2 linked regions of the Thalassobaculum sp. OXR-137 genome follow. The main gene of each other region encodes a partner of the protein of the gene in region 2 in a complex. Links are inferred from orthologs where the notes say so. Each region holds a gene or a part of one and is shown on either strand. Other genes may lie near its edges.

Region 1 (4,176 bases), 780 kb from region 2 along the record:
CCTCTCACCGTTGGAAACGCCCGCCCATGACCGCCGTGATCCGTCCCCGCCGCTCCGTCCTCTACATGCCGGGATCGAACCCCCGCGCCCTCGACAAGGGCCGCGCCCTGCCCTGCGACGGAATCGTCATGGATCTGGAGGACGCGGTCGCCCCCGAGGCCAAGCAGGCGGCGCGCGACGCCATCGCCGAGGCGCTGTCCCAGGGCGGCTATGGCAGCCGGGAGATCCTGATCCGGGTCAACGGTCTGGACACGCCCTGGGGCCATGACGACCTGCTCTTCGCCGCCGCCCAGCCGGCCCACGGCATCATCCTGTCCAAGGTGGAGAGTGGCGGCACGGTCCGCCAGGCGGAGTCGTTGCTGATTCGCAACGGTGCGCCGGAGACGATGGGCATCTGGTGCATGGTGGAGACGCCCCGCGGCGTGCTCGCGGCCCAGGAGATCGCGTCGGCGACCCCGCGCATGGCCGGGCTGATGCTCGGCACCAACGACCTGGCCAAGGACCTGCAGTGCCTGCACACGCCCGACCGCATGCCGCTGATGACCTCCTTCGGGCTCTGCCTGCTGGCGGCGCGGGCCTATGGGATCGCCATCCTGGACGGGGTGCATGCCGACCTGAACGACGACGAGGGCTTCGCCGCCGTCTGCCGCCAGGGACGCGAACTGGGCTTCGACGGTAAGACTCTGATCCATCCCAAGACCATCGCCGCCGCCAATGCCGCCTTCTCGCCGCGCGAGGAGGACATCGCCTGGGCCCGCAAGATCGCGCAGGCCCATGCCGCCGCTATGGCCGAGGGCAAGGGTGTGCTGCAGGTCGACGGCAAGCTGGTGGAGGGCCTGCACGTTGCCGAAGCGCAACGGCTGGTCGCCATGGCGGACATGATCGCGGAGATCGAGGGGGCGAGTGCATAACTCCCCATCTCCGTCATCCTGACGCAAGTCAGGATCAAAACCCCGGCGCCCGTGCACCGCAGATCCTGACGTGCGTCAGGATGACGGTTGAGCGGAGGGGGCGACGGTTAAACCTTCGTCTCCGCCATCTTCAGGATCAGGCGCCACTGGGCGTCGGTCACCGGGACGACGGAGAGGCGGGACTGGCGGACCAGGGCGAAATCCTCCAACTCCGGCTCGGCCTTGATGTCGGCCAGGGTCACCGGCTTCTCGACCGGCTGGATCGCCTTAATCGTTACCATACCGAAACGCTCCGACTTGTCGGTCGGGTCCGGATGGTATTCCTCGATCACCTCGACGATGCCGACGATCTGCTTCTCGTTGACCGAGTGGTAGAAGAAGCCGCGGTCGCCGACCTTCATGGCCTTCATGTTGTTGGCGGCCTGATAGTTCCGCACGCCGTCCCAGCCCTCGCCCTCATCGCCCTTCCTGACCTGATCGTCCCAGGACCAGGTGCCGGGCTCGGATTTGAACAGCCAGTACGCCATGAGGGGTGCCTCTCGTCTCGATATCGGAGGGAGGATTTAGCCCGAGTTTGCGGTGGTGCGCACCCCTGGAGTGCGGAATACCCACACAACCACCTCACTCCCCGGATTTATTCCGGGGCAAGGCCGGCCAACGCTTTGTCGTCCAACGTTGCGCCCGATGACGGCTCACCCCGGAACAAGTCCGGGGAGTGTAAAAAATTGGAAGAAGTTCAGTTTCCCTAAGCCTTCACCCGTCCGGCGCCGATGGAGGGAGAGGCGTCCGGATCCAGGGGCCAGCGCGGTCGGGGGCGGAAGTCCATGCCGTCGACCAGGCCCAGGCTCAGCCGCTCCTGCCCCGCCCAGGCGATCATCGCGCCGTTGTCGCCGCACAGTGCCAGGGGCGGCGCGACGAACCGCATTCCCCGGCTGTCCGACAACCCGGCCAGGGCGGTGCGGATCGTGCCGTTGGCGGCCACGCCGCCGGCCACGACCAGCGGCCGGCCGACGATGCCCTCGCTCTCCAGCAGGTCGACCGCCCGCCGGGTCCGGTCGACCAGGGAGGCGGCTACCGCCTTTTGAAAGGCGGCGGCGATGTCGGCGATGCGGCCCGCGTCCAGCCCGTCCCCCGCCTCCTCCACCCGCCGGCGCACCGCCGTCTTCAGGCCGGAGAAGGAGAAGTCGCATCCGGGCTTGCCGACCATCGGGCGCGGCAGGTCAACCGCGTCGGGATCGCCCTGCGCCGCCGCGCGCTCCACGGCGGGACCGCCCGGATAGCCCAGGCCCAGCAGCTTCGCGGTCTTATCGAACGCCTCGCCCACCGCGTCGTCGATGGTGGTGCCGAGCCGGCGGTAGCGGCCGACGCCCTGCACCAGCAGAAGCTGGCAATGGCCGCCGGAGACCAGCAGCAGCAGATACGGAAAGTCGATGCCGTCGGTCAGCCGCGCGGTCAGAGCATGGCCTTCCAGATGGTTCACCGCCAGGAACGGCTTGCCATGGGCGCTGGCGACCGCCTTCGCCAGGGTGGCACCCACCAGCACGCCGCCGATCAGCCCGGGCCCGGCCGTCGCCGCCACGCCGGCCAGATCGGCGAAATCGAGCCCCGCCTCCGCCATCGCCCGGGCGACGATGGCGTCCAGATGGTCGAGATGGGCTCGGGCCGCGATCTCCGGAACGACGCCGCCATAGACCCGGTGATCGTCGAGCTGGCTGAGCACCACATTGGACAGAATCCGCCGGTCGCCGTCGACGACCGCCGCGGCGGTTTCATCACAGCTCGTTTCTATGCCTAGAATAGGGCCTAAACTGGCGTGCGGGCCGGAAGGCACGGTGCGGTCTCCCTTAGGATCGTGCCTTCGTCTACACGAAACCCGCCGCGATGGCACTCCGCTAGACAGAGGCGAGACGACAGCTCCATGACCGCCAAAATCATCCTCGGCTCGCGCGGATCGGCGCTGGCCCTCGCCCAGACCCGAGAAACCCGCGAGCGGCTGCTGGCCGCCTGGCCCGAGCTGCGGGAGGACGGCGCGATCGAGATCCGGACGGTGAAGACCACCGGCGACGTCGTGCGCGACCGGCCCCTGGCCGAGCTCGGCGGCAAGGGGCTGTTCATCAAGGAGGTCGAGGGGGAGCTGCTCTCCGGCGCGATCGACGCCGCCGTCCATTCCATGAAGGACATGGAGACCACCATCGCCGACGGCACGATCCTGGCCGCCGTCCTGCCGCGGGAGGATCCGCGCGACGCCTTCATCTCGCCCCATGCGGACAGCTTCGAGGCGCTGCCCGAGGGCGCACGGATCGGCACCGCCTCGGTGCGCCGCGCCGCCCTGGTGCTGAACCGCCGGCCGGACCTGAAGGTGGTGATGTTCCGCGGCAACGTGGACACCCGCCTGCGCAAGCTGCACGACGGCGAGGCGGACGCCACCTTCCTGGCGGTCTGCGGCCTTAAGCGGCTGGAGATGGAACACGCCATCACCCGGATCATGGAGCCGGACGCCTTTCCGCCGCCGGTCAGCCAGGGGGCGATCGGCATCCAGTGCCGCGACGGCAACGCGTCGGCCCGCGATGCCGATATCGCCCGCTGGCTGAGCGCCCTCGACGATGCGCCGAGCCGGGCGCGGGTCACGGCGGAACGGGCGATGCTCTCGGCGCTGGACGGCTCCTGCCGCACGCCGATCTCCGGCCACGCCGTGCTCGACGGCGGCCGGCTGACCCTGAACGGACTGGTGCTGTCGCTCGACGGCACGCAGAGCCACGCCGGGTCCGCCAGCGCCGACGCGGGCGATGCCGAGGCGCTGGGCTTCGGGGTGGGCGAGGACATCCTGTCGCGCTGCGGGCGCGATTTCCTGGCCTGAGGGCCGGGATGACGGCCGGGAGGGCGGATCGACGGGTCATCGTTACCCGCCCGGCGGATGCTACCGCCGATCTTGCCGACGAGCTGGCGGCCCACGGGATCGAGACCCTGGCGGCGCCCATGCTGACGGTCGAACCGCTCGAGCCGTCCGGCGATCTGCCGGCGCCGCTTCAGGCGCTCCTGGTGACCAGCGCGAACGGCGCGCAGGGCGCCGGGCGGATGGGCCTGGGGCGGGATCTGCCGGTGCTGGCTGTGGGCGAGGCGACGGCGCGGGCGGCGGCCGAGGCGGGCTTCGCCACCATCGCCACCGCCTCCGGCGATGCCGCCTCGCTGACGGATCTGGTGGCCCGCACCTGCCGTCCCGAGGCCGGGGCCCTGCTGTGGGTCAGCGGCGAGGCGATCAGCACCG
Region 2 (4,405 bases):
CGAGGACGCGGAACTCCATCGCCTCCCGGCCCGCGGCACCGGCGGGCCCGCCACCTCCCGTCTCGACATCCCCGACCACCGTCATCGCCACCCTCCATCCGGCTCACGACGCCGGCCGCCTCGAACCCCGAGTCCGAGAATACGCCATTGAAGAGCACACAGTACCGCAGCGCGACTATGGGAAGTTGCACATGCCGGAGCGCTTCCGGCGAGCGTCGACTTGCGCTGCGCAGGCGGCTAGGCTTCGGATGTGAAAAAGGTTTCCAATAAAAAATTCGATCGTGGCGCGCCGCCCCTCACCGGCCCGCCGTCGAAGGGGAGAAAGCGGCCATGACCCCGCTGTCCTGGGGCGCGATCGCGCTGCTGGGTTTGACATCCGCCTGCCTGGGCTGGATCGCCTACCGGCGCTCCCAACGGGTCGCCGCGCTGGAAGCCGAGTTGGAGCGGACCCGGCGACAGGCGCCCGATTCAACCCTGGCGGCCCTTCCCAGCCCGGCCTGGCGCCGCGACCCGAGCGGAGCCGTTTCCTTCGTCAATGCCGCCGCGGTCCCGCTGGCCGACGACCTGGACCGCAGCACCGCCCTCGCCGCGCGGGCCCAGGAGACCGGTCGGGCTCAGAGCGAGAGCCGCAACCTGGTGATCGACGGCGACCGGCGGCTGTTCGAGATCTTCGAGACGCCGCTGGCGGCCAGCGCCGGTGCCGGCACGATCGGCCTGGGCCGGGACGTGACCGGCCTGGAGCAGATCCAATCGGACCTCGCCCGCCATGTGGACGCCCATGCGGAGGTGTTGGAGAAACTGAACAGCGCGATCGCCGTCTTCGGCCCCGACCGCCGCGTGGTCTTCGCCAACACCGCCTTCGCCCGGATGTGGCAGATCGAGTCCGCCCGCCTGGAGATCGGCCCGACCCTGTCCGAGGTCCTCGACATGGCGCGGGAAAGCCGACGCCTGCCGGAACAGTCGGATTTCCGGGCCTGGCGGGACGACTTCAACCGGCTCTTCACCACCCTGATCGACGCCCATGAGGAGCTGCTGTTCCTGCCCGACGACAGCACCGTGCGCATGGTGGTCACGCCGCATCCGTTCGGCGGGCTGCTGATGACCTTCGAGGACGTGACCGACCGGCTGACCCTGGAGCGCTCCTACAACACGCTGACCGCCGTGCAGCAGGAGACGCTGGACAATCTGTACGAGGGCATCGTGGTGTTCGGCGTGGACAGCCGCATGAAACTGTCCAACCCGACGTTCCGCGCCCAATGGGGCTTGCGCGGCACGCCGGACGATCCGGTGTTCCTGGAACCCGAACCGCCGGCGGAAGTCGTGTTCCAGGCGATGCGGCCGAAATTCCCGACCGACCGGCCCTGGACCGACATCAAGGCGGAGTGGATGAGCTACCTCGCCGGGCGCGAGGCGACCAGCGGAACGCTTCACCTGACCGACGGCCGCGCGCTCGACTTCGCCATCGTGCCGCTGCCCGACGGCGCGACCCTGCTGAACTTCCGCGACGTCACCGACACCCTGGCCGTCCAGACCGCCCTGCAGGAACGCACCGAGGCGCTGGAGACAGCCGACCGGCTGAAGAGCGAGTTCCTGGCCAACGTCTCCTACGAGCTGCGCACGCCGCTGAACGCCATCATCGGCTTCTCGGAAGTTCTCGAGCAGGAATATGCCGGGCCGATGAACGAGCGGCAGAAGGACTATGCCAACGCCATTCTCGGCTCGTCGAACCGGCTCGTCCGACTGGTGAACGACATCCTCGACCTCGCCTCCATCGAGGCCGGCTATCTGGAGTTGGAACGCGAGAAGATCGCCCCGTCCGCCCTTGTCACCGCCGTGGAGTCCCTGGCGCGCGAGCGCGTTCGGGCACGCGGGGTCGGCCTGTCGGTCAACTGCCCGGCTGATCTGGCGCCGATCGAGGTGGACGAGCGCCGCCTGACCCAGGCGCTGTACAACGTCGTCTCCAACGCCATCGCCTTCACCCCGGAAGGGGGCGACGTGATGATGTCGGTGGAGGACCGGGGCGACACGGTCGCCTTCATCGTCAAGGACACCGGCGTCGGGATCGCGCTCGACGACCAGAGCCGGGTGTTCGAACGGTTCGAGCGCCGCGGCCGCTCCAGCGGCGCCGGTCTCGGCCTGGCCCTGGTGAAATCGCTTATCGAGCTGCATGACGGCACCGTCGCCCTGACCTCCGCGCCGGGCGAAGGCACCGAGGTGATCTGCACGGTCCCGCGCCATCCGCGGAAGATGGAGACCGAAGAAGCCGGAGACGACACCGAGTGACGTTCCTGCCGCCGCCCCTCTCCCTGGACCACCTGGACGCTACCCACCGCCTCGCCGCCTCTCTAGCCGACAGGGCCGAGCCGGGCATGGCCATCCTGCTGACCGGACCGCTGGGCGCCGGCAAGAGCGAGCTCGCCCGCGCCTTCGTTCGCGCCTGGCTGGACGACCCCGAGGCGGAGGTGCCCAGCCCCACCTTCACCCTGGTTCAGCCCTACGAGGGCGAACGCGGCACCGTGTGGCATTGCGACCTGTACAGGCTCGGCGATCCGGACGAAGTGGAAGAGCTCGGACTGCTGGAGGCGTTCTCCGAGGCCGTGGTGCTGGTGGAATGGCCGGACAGGTTGGGGGCACACCTTCCGTCGGATCGGCTCGAACTCGCGCTCGAAATATGCCATGGAAACGACCGGCGGATCGCCCGCCTGACGCCCCATGGGCGCTGGGCCGACCGCCTTGGCGAGATTGAGACGGGAACCCTGCCGGGTGAGTGACCGCGAGACCGAGATCAAGACATTCCTGGAGAATGCGGGCTGGAGCGGGGCCGAGGTCACGCTGCTGGCCAAGGATGCGTCCTACCGGGTCTATCACCGGGTGCTGCGCGACGGCGCCCGAGCCGTGCTGATGGACGCCCCGCCGACCCTGGAGGACGTGCGGCCGTTCCTCGACATCGCCGGCCAGCTGCGCCGATTCGGCTATTCCGCCCCGGCTGTCCTGGCCGAGGACGTGCCCGCCGGCCTGCTGCTGCTGGAGGATTTCGGCGACCGCACCTTCACCCGCATCCTGGCCGATCCGAACGAGCGGGCCTGGAGCGAGGAGGCGCTGTACGCCATCGCCGTCGATCTGCTGGCCGACCTGCACGACCGCGCGCCGGAGATCGGCTTCTCGGCCCCGCCCTATGACGGCGGACGGCTGGTGGAGGAGGCCGACCGGATGTTGCGCTGGTACGCACCGCTGACCCTGGGCGATGTGGTGCCCGACGACGCGGCCGAGTCGTATCGAGCCGCCTGGCAGGACGCCGTGCCGGTGATGACCTTCGGCGACGACACCCTGGTGCTGCGCGATTTCCACGTCGACAACCTGATGATCCTGGAGGGCCGTGAGGGCCTGGCGCGCTGCGGCCTGCTGGACTTCCAGGACGCCCTGTCCGGCAGCCCCGCCTACGATCTGGTCTCGCTGCTGCAGGACGCGCGGCGCGACCTGGCGCCGGGGCTGGAGGCGGCGATGCTGGAGCGCTATCGCGACCGGCGGAACGTCTCGGACTGGGACGCCTTCCTGCGCGCCTATCACGCGCTCGGCGCCCAGCGGGCGATCAAGATCCTGGGGCAGTTCGGCCGCCAGCAGGGCTTCTTCGGACGGACCAGCTACATGGTTCATATCCCGCGCTGCTGGGCCCATATAGAGGCCGATCTGACACGGGCCGGCCTGGACGGCGTGGCCGCGTGGCTCGACCGGGAGATGCCGTCCGCCGTACGCCGCATCCCCGAGCCGGACAGGCGCCTGCCCAGTTCGATCAGCCCCGAGATCAAACGATGAAAGACCGGTGAGGACACACGCATGCTGCTGCCCGGACTGAGCCGCCGGCCCGACTGGCTGCCCGAGACCGCGATGGTGCTCTGCGCCGGCCGCGGAACCCGCCTGGCGCCGATCACCGACAACCTGCCCAAGCCCATGGTCCCGGTCGGCGACGTGCCGATCCTGGAACGCACGCTGGAGCACCTGAAGGACGCCGGGGTGAAGCGGGTGGTGGTCAACACCCACTACCTGTCCGACTACGTCACCCGCTATATCGAGCGCCGCAAGGACCCGGCGATCACCGTCATCCACGAGGACAATGTGCTGGAGACCGGCGGCGGGGTGAAGAACGCCCTGCCCCAGCTCGGCGACGAGCCGTTCTTCGTCATCAACGGCGACAGCGTCTGGCTCGACGGCTTGCGGAACGCCCTGCACCGCTTCGCCGATACCTGGGACGCGGAGAAGATGGATATCCAGTTGCTCCTCTACCCCTTCGCCCGGGTACTCGGCTGGCACGGCTATGGCGACTACACCATGGACGAGATCGGCCGGCTGACCAGCCGCGACGAGGTGCGGGTCGCCCCCTATGCCTATATGGGCGTGTCCATCGTCC

What was found.
Region 1: the proteins of tsaE (region 2) and tsaD are in contact, whole or in part, in a crystal structure (PDB 6N9A), measured with the Thermotoga maritima proteins. The link is inferred for Thalassobaculum sp. OXR-137 from one-to-one orthologs. Residues at the interface, in WP_004082108.1 of Thermotoga maritima: Leu37, Gly38, Lys46, Lys57, Val59, Lys60, Ser61, Thr63, Phe64, Thr65, Leu66, Met67, Val69, Pro71, Tyr82, Arg83, Leu84, Asp86, Asp88, Phe89, Asp93, Ile128, Asp130, Glu131, Arg134; in WP_004082750.1 of Thermotoga maritima: Cys10, Asp11, Arg49, His50, Leu82, Gly84, Gly135, Gly136, Glu154, Thr155, Leu156, Asp157, Asp158, Ser159, Glu162, Asp165, Lys166, Arg169, Leu170, Tyr175, Lys213, Thr214, Leu217, Tyr218, Gln221, Arg222, Asn324.

What each region holds. Positions count from the first base shown.
Region 1 is NZ_CP139715.1:1,194,919-1,199,094, reverse strand. Bases 684-3,454 are described here. They hold tsaD (tRNA (adenosine(37)-N6)-threonylcarbamoyltransferase complex transferase subunit TsaD), read right to left. Parts: upstream 2,710-3,454; coding sequence 1,657-2,709; downstream 684-1,656. Other genes in these bases: hemC (hydroxymethylbilane synthase), read left to right, coding at 2,830-3,454; T8K17_RS05650 (EVE domain-containing protein), read right to left, coding at 1,019-1,438; T8K17_RS05655 (CoA ester lyase), read left to right, coding at 684-911. Also shown: more of T8K17_RS05655, read left to right, coding at 27-683; more of hemC, read left to right, coding at 3,455-3,768; T8K17_RS05635 (uroporphyrinogen-III synthase), read left to right, coding at 3,777-4,176.
Region 2 is NZ_CP139715.1:1,974,123-1,978,527, reverse strand. What follows is about bases 1,026-4,025. They hold tsaE (tRNA (adenosine(37)-N6)-threonylcarbamoyltransferase complex ATPase subunit type 1 TsaE), read left to right. Parts: upstream 1,026-2,279; coding sequence 2,280-2,771; downstream 2,772-4,025. Other genes in these bases: T8K17_RS09255 (nucleotidyltransferase family protein), read left to right, coding at 3,835-4,025; T8K17_RS09260 (aminoglycoside phosphotransferase family protein), read left to right, coding at 2,764-3,813; T8K17_RS09270 (sensor histidine kinase), read left to right, coding at 1,026-2,283. In the rest of the region: T8K17_RS09275 (PAS-domain containing protein), read right to left, coding at 1-85; more of T8K17_RS09270, read left to right, coding at 331-1,025; more of T8K17_RS09255, read left to right, coding at 4,026-4,405. UniProt on the Escherichia coli protein: Required for the formation of a threonylcarbamoyl group on adenosine at position 37 (t(6)A37) in tRNAs that read codons beginning with adenine.